DNA from 4 places in the Sinorhizobium mexicanum genome. Region 3 is predicted to be linked to each of the others. Evidence: predicted binding sites of a transcription regulator. Region 3 holds the regulator's gene; each other region holds the start of a gene.

Region 1 (3,205 bases), 2.0 Mb from region 3:
TAACCCTCCGGCAAAATCCGCCTGCCCTTCCAGCTTCCGTCATCCAATAGAAACTGCGCGAAGCGCGCCCAGTCCTGCGCCGTCGCATACATGTAGGAGGAACCGACGAAGGTGCCGCTCGCATCCGTTTCCATCACGGCGCTCGTCATGCCGAGCGGGGCGAAGAGCGCTTTGCGCGGATAAGCGAGCGCTTCGGCCGGATCGTCGAACGTTCGCATCCATAGCTGGGACAGAAGATTGCTGGTGCCGCTCGAATAGCGGAATTTCTTACCCGGCTGCATTTCCAGCTGCTTGGACGCCACGAAGCCGGCCATGTCGCCTTCGAGATAGAGCATGCGCGTGACGTCGGTGACGTCGCCATAGTCCTCGTTGAATGCGAGCCCGCTCTGCATCGCCATGAGATCGGCGAGCTTGATCCGCGACCGATCATCGCCGCTCCAGGCTGGCAGAAGATCGCTGCGGGCAACGTCCATCTTTCCCTCGCCGATCCGCAGGCCGATCAGCGCCGCAGTTACCGATTTCGTCATCGACCAGCCGAGCAGAGGCGTCTCCCGATCGAAGCCAGGGCCATAGGTCTCGGCCACCAGCCGGCCGTCCCGCACGACGGCGATCGCCCGTATGCCCGGACCCGCCAGACGGGCCTCCTCGATGACGCCCTGAAGTGCCGAATCGATCTCGGCCTTGCTGCCGTCGGGCCAGCCGATGGCCGTATCGTGAACCCTCGATGCTCCTGTCTCGGCCCCTGCCTCCGAACCCGCAAGCGCTTGCGCGCCGCTGTCATCGACGTTGGTACAACCATATCCCGGCCTATTGACCGCTCGGCCGGGCGCGGCAAAGCCGAATATGCGCGCCGTCACGCTCTCCCTTTCGCGATCGACCGAGACGCGGACGAACTTCAACAGCGGATGGCCGGGCGCCTGCACGTCTTCCGCAAGAACGGCTTGCGGATCGCGTTTGGCAAGGAAGACATTGGAGCAGACGATCTTGGCGGCATAGCCGTCGCCGACCTTCAGAAGCTCCGGCGGGAACAACACCAGCCAGCCGCCGATCCCCGCAACACCGACGACCACCGCCCCGGCGATCGCCTTCAGCAACCGTTTCATGCGCGTCCTCCCGGCTCCAGCACCACCACGTTTCCGCCGCGCGGCAGTCGCGAGAGAAACAGGATTCCAGCGAAAGGAAAAGCCCTCGGAAGCCTCGCGGCTGTGCGAAACTCCGTCATCAAAGTGTAGCGGAGTCACTTTAGAAGCGGCTAAGTTTCAACTGGATGACAGGCAAAGATGACCGAACTCGCCCCCGACGCCGGCTTTGGCAGGAAGAATCCGAAGCTGAAAAGCGCGCTGCTGCAGCACAAGCCTCTCTCCCTCGCCGGCCTGTCGGAACGCCTGTTCGGGTTGCTTTTCTCGGGGCTCGTCTATCCGCAGATCTGGGAAGATCCGATCGTCGACATGGCGGCAATGCAGATCCGTGCCGGACACCGCATCGTGACGATCGGTTCAGGCGGTTGCAACATGCTGACCTATCTCTCAGCCGGTCCCGCCCATATCGATGTCGTCGATCTCAATCCCCATCATATCGCGTTGAACCGGCTGAAACTTGCCGCCTTCCGCCACCTGCCAAGCCACAAGGATATCGTGCGCTTTCTCGCCGCGACCGACACGAAGTCGAATGTGCAGGCGTTCGACCTTTTCCTCGCTCCTAATGTTGACGCGGCGACCCGCGCCTACTGGAACAGCCGCGCGCTCGACGGACGCCGCCGCATCGACGTCTTCGGCCGCAACATCTATCGCACCGGCCTGCTCGGCCGTTTCATTGCCGCCAGTCATCTGCTCGCCCGTCTCCACGGCATCAACCCCGAGGAGTTCGTCCAGGCGCGCTCGATGCGCGAACAGCGCCAGTTCTTCGACGAAAAGCTCGCGCCGCTATTCGAGCGTCCGGTCATTCGCTGGATCACCAGCCGCAAGAGCTCGCTTTTCGGCCTCGGCATCCCGCCGCAGCAATTCGACGAGCTCGCGAGCCTGAGCGATGAGAAATCGCTGGCCGCGGTGCTGCGCCAACGCCTTGAGAAGCTCACCTGCCACTTCCCGCTTCGCGAGAACTATTTCGCCTGGCAGGCCTTCGCGCGGCGTTACCCGCTGCCGCATGAAGGTGATCTGCCGGCCTATCTGCAGGCGGAGAACCACGAACCGATCCGCGATCATGCCGACCGCGTCGAGGTCCACCACGCAAGCTTTACCGAATTGCTGGCCCGCAAAGCGGCTTCGTCAGTCGATCGTTACGTCCTGCTCGATGCGCAGGACTGGATGAACGACCGACAATTGAACGACCTTTGGACGGAGATCACGCGCACCGCCGACAGCGGCGCCGTGGTGATCTTCCGCACCGCGGCGGAAGCGAGCATCCTGCCGGGCCGCGTTTCCCCGGCTCTGCTCGACCAGTGGCATTACAATGCCGAGGCGTCCACCAAACTCGGTGCGGAGGACCGTTCGGCCATCTATGGCGGCTTCCACGTCTATCGGAAGAAAGCATGAACGCCGCCCGGCCCTTGGAAAACAACCACGCCCGCCTGATGGACCAGATGTACCGCTACCAGCGCTACATCTATGACTTCACGCGGAAATATTACCTCTTCGGACGCGACACGCTGATCCGGGAGCTCGACCCGCCGGCGGGCGCCTCGGTGCTCGAGGTCGGCTGCGGTACAGGCCGTAACCTTGCCATGATCGGCGAACTCTATACCGGTAGGCTCCTCTTCGGCCTCGATATTTCCGCGGAGATGCTTGCGACCGCGAGGGCAAAGCTTCGGCGTCAGGGCCTGTGTAGCGTAACCCTGCGCGTCGCCGATGCGACGAATTTCTCGGCCACCGCCTTCGACCAACCGGGCTTCGACCGCATCGTCATCTCCTATGCGCTGTCGATGATTCCCGAATGGGAGAAGTCTCTCGACGCCGCGATCGCCGCGCTCAATCCGGGCGGCTCGCTTCATATTGCCGACTTCGGCCAACAGGAAGGCTGGCCCGGCGGCTTCCGCCGCCTGCTCCAGGCGTGGCTGAAGCGCTTTCACGTGACGCCGCGCGAGACGCTTTTCGAGGTCATGCGCGAGAAGGCGAAAACAAACGGCGCAACGCTCGAATTGAAGTCGATCGGCCGGGGATATGCCTGGCTCACCGTCTATCGCCACCCGGATCGAAACGGCGCCCGATAG
Region 2 (3,205 bases), on a different replicon from region 3:
AAGGTTGCGGAGATCCGTCGCTGGATGGCCATCCGATCCGTCTCGATCGCATTCGACACTGCGAAGCGCGGTAAGGTCGTACGAAACGCCCGGAGGAGGAAGATCGCCTCGACTGCGTCGCCCTGGGCCTGCTTTAATGCCAAGGCCGCAAGCTCTCTATCGTAGACAGAGCCCTCGCACATCACGCGGTCGACGGCGAGACCGAGTTGCTCGGCGATCTGAGAAACGGTAAGTTCGGGAACTTCAGGATCGCCGCGTCTATCCTCTGCGATCAAACGGTGCGAGTTGAGGATAGCCTGCTCGCCGCCTTTTACAGCCACATAGGCCATTTAGATCTCCACCGATATGCTGCGGGGAAGAGCAATGATTGCTTTTCCGGAGGTAAAGAGGACATCGACCCCGATCGGATAAAGCTCCTGATTGAGCTGCCACTCTTCCCAAAACCACGACGGAAGCCCTTCGATGGTGGCCGAAACCTCGTGCTGGATCCCTGGCCCTTGCCATCGAACCGAGGGACCATCCGTAAAGGAGGGCACCTGGACAACAATGGTCGTCGAAGTCTGGGGCTCCAACTCAGTTCCGAGGCGAAACCCTGCTAGGCGTGGCATCGTCGTCGAATCGGCCACGATGGCAAATGCTGCTTCGTCCGCGCCATTGGCGAACGGCGTCCCGCAGTGAAACCCAAGGTAATTACGGACGTCGCCACGATTAGATCGGGAATCGAGCCAGACCGGCGTTTCGAAGTCTGCCAATGTGAGGCAAGCGGAGACGGTCGCCGGCGCGAGCGGCCCAACTGCCGTAGCTACAGAGCCAAGCGTTTGCGGGCGGCCCACATAAGCATAGGCATCCAGAATACGGCGGAACGTGTCTTGGCTGTCGAAAACGGGATTTGTGAATCCGGGCTTGATCCCGGCAGTGTCCATACCGCTGTTCATTCCGGGCTCGTGCCTCGCGCCATTGCAAAAAAGTCGACCTTTGTGGAAGCCGCCTTGCGGCTCTTCAGCTCACGCCGTCTCGCTTGCATCGCTTCAAATTGAGCGACCAATTCGCGACTCTCGGCCGCGACCTCGTCCGCCCGCTGCAGGAGCGCATCGAAGACTGCCGCCAGTTCCGCATGGCGCTGGTCGCGTCCGAGCACGAAGGCGAACCCCGTCGTGCCCTCGGTTAGCCTCAGGGCACATCGGGTCATCGTGACCTCACCGAGGTTGAACGCACCGCCGGTACCGCCTGCGCGTCCACGCACCAGCACGAGGCCGGTTTCGGGTCGACGCAGCCATTCATATTGAGGAGCGATGGGCAGATCGTTCCACGCACGCTCAAGGTCATCACACTTGGTTCGCGCCAGAACCGCCATCCATCGCCGTCTGTTTTCAATTTGATTGCGCACTTGCATTCGCCGCTTCGATTGCAGGCCTCGGTGGGCCGGGCCTAAGATGATACCTAGATGTCTAGGTATCTGCTTTTTGCAACACTTTGATGACAAGAGCCTGGTTCAGCAGAAAAGTGTTAGTCGGAGCAACAGAAGGAAATGGCCGGCGCTGGTAGGCTGAACCCGCGAATGAAGCTCCCTTCCCGTTCGCCAGCAATCTCGTTTAGTCATCGCCTTCTATCAGGTATTCATATCTGTCGGCTCGTATGACGCCGAAGGCGTATTTGATCGGTAGTCCATCCGGAGCCACATCGACATTTGTCTCGAAGAGCACCGGGCTGGACGATGATATTCGCAACAGACGGGCCTCTTGCTGGGTGGGCCTTCGGGCGGTAATCCGCGTCCATTTTCGCTTGTATTCCGGAATGCCACAGCGCTTCAGGGCCGCAGTTGGAGAGTTCAGCCCTTCGAACGCTGTGGCGAGACCAGGAACTCGCTCGACCGGAAAATAGGCCGTACCGGTCGCCAGCGGCCAGTCGTTGATGAACGAAGTCGTCCTGACGGCGGTAACGAGCGCCGAGGGCGCGATCTTCAAATGCGTCGCAATATCCGGCTCGACAGAGATCTCGTTGATCGACAATATCTCCCGCTTGACCGACTTGTTCTGGCCAAGAAGTTTGAACGTGAATTTCGGATCGCTGTCCAAGGTGTGCGAAATGAAATCGTCGGCAACGAAGGTACCGACACCGTGTTGCACCCGCAGAGCTCCTTCAGACTCCAAGACCTTGATGGCGTTTCGCACGGTGTGGCGATTGACGCCAAATCGTTCTGCCAAGACCAGGTCGCCAGGCAGGCGACCGTTCTCGAAGGCTCCTGCACGGATATCACCGAGTATTCCGGAGCGAACCACTTCCCAACGTTTCATTAAGCACCACTTCAACTGCCGATACGACCATTGCATCCCCCAAAATGGGTGCAGGAAACCCTGTTTACCCGAAAAGCGGCCGATCGGGAAACATCTCTGTGGGTAGCCCAAGGATGGATGCGAGCGTCGGCGCAAGGCGTGTGGCTTCAGCTCCTTCCGCCACCGCACTTGGCAGACCGGCCCCGGACATAATGCAGATACGATCGTCCGCACTCATACCTGGTCGAAATCCATGGGTGGCTTTGTATTTCGGTCGACCGAACGGTTGGTCTGCCGGATGCCCGGCTGGCACTGCTTCGAAATCATGCTGCGGCGGAGCCACGAAAGTGGCAATGCGCTCGCGCAGCCCGACCGGCAAATGTGCATCGTTCCAGGGTTCCGCCCCCACGGCGGCGAGCCTTCGCGTAACTTCCGCACGATCGGCATCGTTGTCGACCAGGACGTGCAGCGTCGCACCCTCAGTGCAAAACGTTTTTCCGGGAATCACCAGCTCGGGCAGGATCGAGGTGGTGATGTTACCGTGACCGTGATCGCTGGTAACTGCAATCACGTAGTCATCGAGCCGGCCGGATCGGCGCAAGGCGTCCAAGCAAAGACCGACGAGAGAGTCGGCAAACGCAATAGAGAAATGGGCCTCTTCGCTCTCGTAACCGAACTCATGCTGGAACATGTCTGGGACATTGATTTCGGTCACGACCAGATCAGGGGGCTCTTTTGAACCGATGAGCCTTGCGGCAGCGGAGACGGTCAGTTGGTCGTCGATGAGCGTCGCGGTGACCCGAGAGACCATATCCGGCCTTGCGGACTCCTGAACGAAAGACGGTAGGGGAACCCCTGCCAAGCGACCGCGCGGATCCTTGACTCTCAGGAGGTAGGGGGCAGTGCCGTCGCTCGGAACCTTGGTGAAGCCG
Region 3 (3,205 bases):
GAAAGATGCCAGACCTTGTCCGCCTGCGCCTTCAGCGCCTCGACGAGGTGTGGGTGGGCATGGCCAAGCGAATTCACGGCAACGCCGGCGGCAAAATCGAGATAGCGCGAGCCGTCCTCGGCAATGAGCCAGGCGCCCTCGCCTCGCTCGAAACGCAACGGCGCGCGCATATAGGTGTCGTAGAGCGGCGTTGTTGCGGCCATGGCGAACTTCTCCTTGCGTCCTGTTGGCATCGGTATCGGGCGATCGCGTCCGATAAAAATCAAAAATGCCGCCTTTCGGCGGCGCAGGCACTATTCCCATTTCGCACCGCAATGTCAACAAAACCAAGGCTTGCCGCGAGCTTGAACGCGCGGATTCCGACGCGCGAAAAAACATGCCGCGGGGGCTTGCAAAAATGCAACGGCCAGCCAGCAAGTTGGGGAAAACTCCGAAATCGATTCGGCGCGATTCCCGCGACTCTTGCCACGGAGTCACCCTGCCAGTAGGTTAATATTCAATTACTAGACGCATGCGGCGGACCTAGTCACCAAAAGAGTTATCGCGTTGCAGCTCCGGAGTTTTTCCGGAGCTTGGTGATGGATTCTGCCATCCAACGCCGAGAACGGGGAGTGCAGAAATGAACTGGACTGACGAGCGGGTGGAGAAACTGAAGAAGCTGTGGTCCGAGGGCCTGAGCGCCAGCCAGATCGCGGCTCAACTGGGCGGCGTCAGCCGTAACGCCGTGATCGGCAAAGTTCACCGGCTGAGCCTGCCGGGCCGGGCCAAGGCGGGCGGCGCGACCACTGCCGCACGCCCGAAGCGCACCACGTCCGCCCCCCGGGCGCCGAACTATGCCGCGCGCGTCGCCACCCGCACCGTCACCCGCACCGCCGGCGCTACCGTCCTCAAGGAAGAGATCGAAGTCGATCTCGTCGCCGATCAGACCCTCGAACTCGCACCGAACGTCGTCGTCCCGATGTCCCGGCGCCTCGGCCTGACGGAGCTCACGGAGCGCACCTGCAAGTGGCCGATCGGCGACCCCCTGAAGGAGGAGTTCCATTTCTGCGGCAACGACTCGCCGGAATCGTCGCCCTATTGCAGCTATCACACGCGGCTCGCCTATCAGCCTTCCGCCGAGCGCCGCCGTATGCGCTGACCGGCCTCAAGCGAACGCAATTGAAAAAGGGGCGGTGACGCCCCTTTTTTTGATGCCTGCCGAGGAGGCCGCCGGCTTTCAGCTTTCAAGCGAATAGCCGGCACCGCGCACGGTGCGAATGACATCGGGCATGTTCGAGAAATTCAGCGCCTTGCGCAGACGGCCGACATGCACATCCACGGTGCGCTCGTCGACATAGATATCATGTCCCCAAACGCCGTCGAGAAGCTGCGAACGGGAGAAAACGCGCCCCGGCGAGGACATCAGGAACTCCAGCAGCCGGAACTCCGTCGGTCCGAGCCGGACTTCGCGGCTACGCCTGTGGACGCGGTGCGTCTCGCGATCGAGCTCGATGTCGCCGCAACGCAACAGCGTCGAAAGCACCTCGGGCTTGGCACGCCTGAGCATTGCCTTCACCCTCGCCATCAGTTCCGGCGTCGAAAACGGCTTGACGACATAGTCGTCCGCGCCGGTAGCGAGACCACGAACCCGCTCGCTTTCCTCGCCACGCGCGGTCAGCATGATGATCGGCAGACGCTCCGTTTCCGGCCTCTGCCGCAGCCGGCGGCAGAGTTCGATGCCGGAGACCCCGGGCAGCATCCAGTCGAGGATCAGGAGATCGGGCAACCGCTCCTGAAGCCGGATTTCAGCCTCGTCTCCACGCAAGATCGTATCGACGTCGAAACCTTCGGCCTCGAGATTGTAGCGTAGGAGAACGCTCAGCGCCTCCTCGTCCTCGACAACGGCTATCTTCGGCAACATTCGGTCATGCTCCTTCCCACGCGCGGGTGCCATCACGCCACCGCGACACTCTGTGGCCGCGAAAAATCGCGACCGGGACAAGATCAACGCATGCACCAGGGCATGCGGCTATCGGGCGCTCTAGCACTTTGATTTCCAGAGCATCTTATCCGCTTTCAACGATTCCTTTTGAAAGCGGGATGCTCTAGTCCGTCACTGAGCCCAGCGTCGACGTATTATCGTCCTTCGGCCGTTCGCCCTGCGGCTGGGCGCCCGTCGCCATGTAATAGATCGTTTCGGCAATGTTGGTCGCGTGGTCGCCGATACGCTCGATGTTCTTGGCGCAGAACAGAAGATGCGTGCACGGCGTGATGTTGCGCGGATCTTCCATCATATAGGTCAGCAGTTCGCGGAAAAGCGACGTATAGATCGCGTCGATCTCCTCGTCGCGCTCGCGGATGCTGTTCGCCTTTTCCGGCGAGCGAGAAGCGTAGACGTCGAGCACCTCCTTGAGCTGGACCAGGGCCAGCTCCGCCAGATGCTCCAGGCCCCGCGCAAGCTTGCGGGGGATGCCGGATCCGGCGACCGCGATCACGCGCTTGGCAGTGTTCTTGCCGAGATCGCCCACGCGTTCCAAATCGGCGGCGATACGGATCGACCCCATGATCTCGCGAAGATCCGAGGCCATTGGCTGACGCTTGGCGATGGTGACGATCGCCTTGTCACCGATCTGGCGCTCGGCATCGTCCAGCATCGCGTCGTCGGAAATCACCTTCTGCGCCAACGCCAGGTCGGAATTCACCAGCGCCCGGACGGAATCGGCCACCATCTGCTCGGCAAGGCCTCCCATTTCCGAGACGCGGCGCGTCAGATATTTGAGCTCGTCGTCAAAAGCCGACGTGATGTGTGTAGATGACATGTTTCGTTCCTCGAACTCGCAAACCGGTTGACCAGATCACTTCCTTGTTTCGTTGAAACATTGAAATGATCTAACTCTTTGAACTTACACAATTCCGGACGGAAAACCGTTTCACACTCTCCCTGGAATTGCTCTGTCGCCTGGCTTAGCCAAACCGACCCATAATGTAGTCCTGCGTGCGCTGGTCATCCGGATTGGTAAACATCTTGTCGGTATCGTTCTCCTCGACGAGATTGCCGAGGTGGAACATGGCGGTGCGCTGCGAGACGCGCGCGGCCTGCTGCATCGAGTGGGTCACGATGACGATCGTGAAGTTGGCGCGCAGCTCGTGAATGAGTTCCTCCACCTTGGCGGTGGCGATCGGATCGAGCGCAGAACAGGGCTCATCCATCAGGATTACTTCGGGG
Region 4 (3,205 bases), 780 kb from region 3:
CGGCGGCATCCTGCAGACGGTTCTGCGCGACCTCGCGGCCTGAGCCCGCCGACCGTCTACTGCTCGCAAGCCGGGGCATCGAAAGATGCCCCGGCTTTTCACGTTTCCGTAGCGGCGGGTGGCGAAATGCTCACTCCAACGTGACTTTCCGTTGAAGTACGGCCGTCGTATGTATGAATTCCAGCATTCGAGCCTGCCTACAATAAAGTGACGCCATGACATTCGCCTATAGAACAACCATCCGGCGTCTCGCCCTGACGATATGGTTCCTGACGGCAGGCTGCGGAGCGGTTACGGCGGACGACGGAAAGACAATCAAGGGCGTCGTCGAACTCTTCACCAGCCAGGGCTGCTCCTCCTGTCCGCCGGCGGATGCGGCGCTGAAAAAGCTCGTCGATGAGGGCGATGTCGTCGCGCTCGCCTATCACGTCGACTACTGGAACTACCTCGGCTGGGCCGACACGCTTGCTTCCAAGGAAAATACCGAACGGCAATATGCCTATGCCCGCATGCTCGGCCGCAACGGCGTCTATACGCCCCAGGCGGTCCTCAACGGGCGCGATCATCTCAACGGCGCCAATCTGCAGGCGATCAGGAGCCGGCTCGACGCGATGAGCACCGAGGGCCGGGGACTGGCCGTTCCGGTCCAGGCCGCGATTGGCGACGATGGAATCTCGATCAAGGTCGGCGCCGGCGAAGGCAAGGCGAATGTTGTCGTCGTCTATTTCGAGCGGGCCAAGGTGGTCGATGTCGAGAAAGGCGAAAACAGCGGCAAGCAGATCGCCTATTGGCATGCCGTGCGCGACATACAGACGATAGGCATTTGGGATGGCAAGCCGGCCGAATTCACATTGCCCGCCTCCGTCCTCATTGAAGGAAATGGCAACAGTGGCTGCGCCGTCCTGCTGCAATCGATGAAGGATGCGGAAACGCCGGGGGCCATTGTCGGGGCGGCAGCCGTTCTTGCCGGCCCGCAGGGCAAGCTTTGAACCCGGTGATTTTCTGCATGTTCCTTACTTTGCGCGTCTGACCGGACGCGCGGCGCGGAGAGACGGGGGTGGTTCGGCCCGGCAGCATCGAGGGGCTGGGGCTGAGGGTTCGAAGTTACCGGACCGAACCGGTCATGTCTGCGTTCGTAATATCTCCCGCAGCATGACGACCTGTCCGGACATACGGTGGCAACGACTCTGTCCGGCAGCGGTCGAAGTCTTGCCGTGAATTGGGGCGCCGATTTGACTGAATTGCGGCAACCGAAAGAATTGCCGGGATTGTTCACCGGCTTCCGGCTTGCTTTTCCGTTCGTGTCAGGCACACTGTCGTGGTCCTGTCACATCAGAAGGCCAAAATACTGATGACCGATCAACCGGATTTGCCGGAAGGCGAGACGCGTCGCCAGGGCCAGGCCACGTCGCAAGTGGTCGATTTTCACGAATACAAGAGCGCCAGGAATCCCCCTCCCGTTACATTTCATCGCCGCGAGCTGGATCAGATTTTGCGGGTCTATGGCCGCATGGTCGGCGAAGGCGAATGGCGCGACTATGCGATCGACCACACGAAGGATCGAGCCGTGTTCTCCGTGTTCAAGCGATCGGGGGAAACGCCGCTCTACCGCATCGAGAAAAACCCGAAGCTTGCGGCAAAGCAGGGCGCCTATAGCGTGCTCAACGCCCATGGCACGATATTGAAGCGCGGCCATGAGCTTGCCCTGGTGCTCAAGGTGTTCGACAAGGTGCTGAAGCTCGTCGAGACCTGACGCGATATCTCCTTTGGAATTGCCGCCCATCCGCCCGCCGGCACTCTTCTCGCCGCAGGCGGGGCGAATGGTGGCGCGTGAGCGGAGCAGGTGAGGGTGATCCCACCGCTTCGAGGGGAACTACAGCGCCGCGCATCTTAATCAGAAGCGCAAAGGGCGCTCAGGTCCGGTAGAGCGTATCCGGATAGACGCCCTCGTCCGGATCCGAGGCTGCTCCATCTCCGAGGGCGAGTTGCATGATCGCCGTGTCCAGCCAGCGGCCATGCTTGAAACCGGTCGCCTTCATGAACCCCTGATGCTCGAAGCCGAGAGCGCGATGCAATGCGATCGATGACGGGTGCGCGCCGCCGATCACCGCCACCATCTGGCGGAAGCCAAGCGCGGTGCATCGCTTGACCAGTTCCGCGAGCAAGGCCCTGCCGACACCTTTGCCCCGGGCCTCGGGTGCGAGATAGATGGAATCCTCTACCAGGAACCGGTAGGCCGTCCGCGTGCGGAATGCGGAAGCATAGGCATAGCCGATGATCGCTCGCCCGTGGTCCTCCTGTGCCACGATGTAGGGATAGCCGCTGCCGGTTATCGTCGAAAAGCGGAGCGCCATCTCCGCCTCGGACGGCGGCGTTATCTCGTAGGTCGCCACGCCGTTCAAAACGGACTCGCGGTAGATTTCGGTAATTGCGGGAAGATCGGCAGCGACGGCGTCGCGGAGAGTGACAGACATGGGACTTCATGATGTTGGCTTGTCCCGATCAAATCGCATGGATCGGACCGAGCGATCAAGCCGTCTCCTGTAGCTTCCTTAGATCGAAGCCGAACAAAAAAGGCGGCCGAAGCCGCCTTTTCCGCGAATGCGTCCTGACTACTGGTTCCTGTTGCCCAGGAACTGCAGCAGGAACATGAACAGGTTGATGAAGTCGAGATAGAGCGTCAGCGCGCCCATGATGGCCTTGCGGCCAACAACCGCGGCGTCATCGGCCTCGTAGTACATTTCCTTGATCTTCTGTGTGTCGTAGGCGGTCAGGCCGGCGAACACGAGCACGCCGATCACCGAGATCGCGAAGGCGAACGCGGAAGACGCCAGGAAGATGTTGACGATCGACGCGATGATCAGGCCGAAGAGGCCCATGATCAGGAACGTGCCGAAGCCCGACAGGTCCTTCTTCGTCGTGTAGCCGTAGAGCGACAGCGCGCCGAAGGCGGCGGCCGTGACGAAGAACGTCTGCACGATGCTCTGGCCGGTGAAGACCAGGAAGATCGAGGACAGCGAGAGCCCCATCAAGGCGGCGTAGATCCAGAACGTCGTCTGCGCTGCGGAGACGCTCATCGAATTGATGCGGAAGCTCATGAAGAAGACCAGCGCCAGCGGCGCCAGCATCACGACCCACTTCAAGGGCGAAGCGTAGATGAGCTGGGCGAATGCCGGATTGGAGACGGCAAGCGCATAGGTTCCGT

What was found. The regulator PhoB, encoded in region 3, activates phosphate uptake and scavenging genes when phosphate is short. The targets are predictions, from matches to a motif close to TGTCATNNANCTGTCAT.
Region 1: FKV68_RS14140 (BtaA family protein) is a predicted target of PhoB. The motif match lies at 1,217-1,233, and genes of this name have one in related genera.
Region 2: phnG (phosphonate C-P lyase system protein PhnG) is a predicted target of PhoB. The motif match lies at 1,466-1,482, and genes of this name have one in related genera.
Region 4: FKV68_RS19640 (DUF2794 domain-containing protein) is a predicted target of PhoB. The motif match lies at 1,315-1,331, and genes of this name have one in related genera.

What each region holds. Positions count from the first base shown of each region.
Region 1 covers NZ_CP041238.1:2,972,609-2,975,813, forward strand. Annotated here, with positions in the region: gene FKV68_RS14135 (serine hydrolase domain-containing protein) at 1-1,103, opposite strand, end outside; gene FKV68_RS14140 (BtaA family protein) at 1,281-2,531, shown strand; gene FKV68_RS14145 (class I SAM-dependent methyltransferase) at 2,528-3,205, shown strand.
Region 2 covers NZ_CP041240.1:319,313-322,517, forward strand. Annotated here, with positions in the region: gene FKV68_RS23570 (carbon-phosphorus lyase complex subunit) at 1-329, opposite strand, end outside; gene phnH (phosphonate C-P lyase system protein PhnH) at 330-935, opposite strand; gene phnG (phosphonate C-P lyase system protein PhnG) at 932-1,393, opposite strand; gene phnF (phosphonate metabolism transcriptional regulator PhnF) at 1,593-2,405, opposite strand; gene FKV68_RS23590 (alkaline phosphatase family protein) at 2,359-3,205, opposite strand, start outside.
Region 3 covers NZ_CP041238.1:636,047-639,251, reverse strand. Annotated here, with positions in the region: gene FKV68_RS02985 (aspartate aminotransferase family protein) at 1-203, opposite strand, end outside; gene FKV68_RS02980 (GcrA family cell cycle regulator) at 620-1,138, shown strand; gene phoB (phosphate regulon transcriptional regulator PhoB) at 1,217-1,900, opposite strand; gene phoU (phosphate signaling complex protein PhoU) at 2,085-2,798, opposite strand; gene pstB (phosphate ABC transporter ATP-binding protein PstB) at 2,944-3,205, opposite strand, start outside.
Region 4 covers NZ_CP041238.1:4,170,305-4,173,509, forward strand. Annotated here, with positions in the region: gene acnA (aconitate hydratase AcnA) at 1-43, shown strand, start outside; gene FKV68_RS19635 (DUF1223 domain-containing protein) at 216-989, shown strand; gene FKV68_RS19640 (DUF2794 domain-containing protein) at 1,352-1,753, shown strand; gene FKV68_RS19645 (GNAT family N-acetyltransferase) at 1,914-2,474, opposite strand; gene FKV68_RS19650 (Bax inhibitor-1/YccA family protein) at 2,613-3,205, opposite strand, start outside.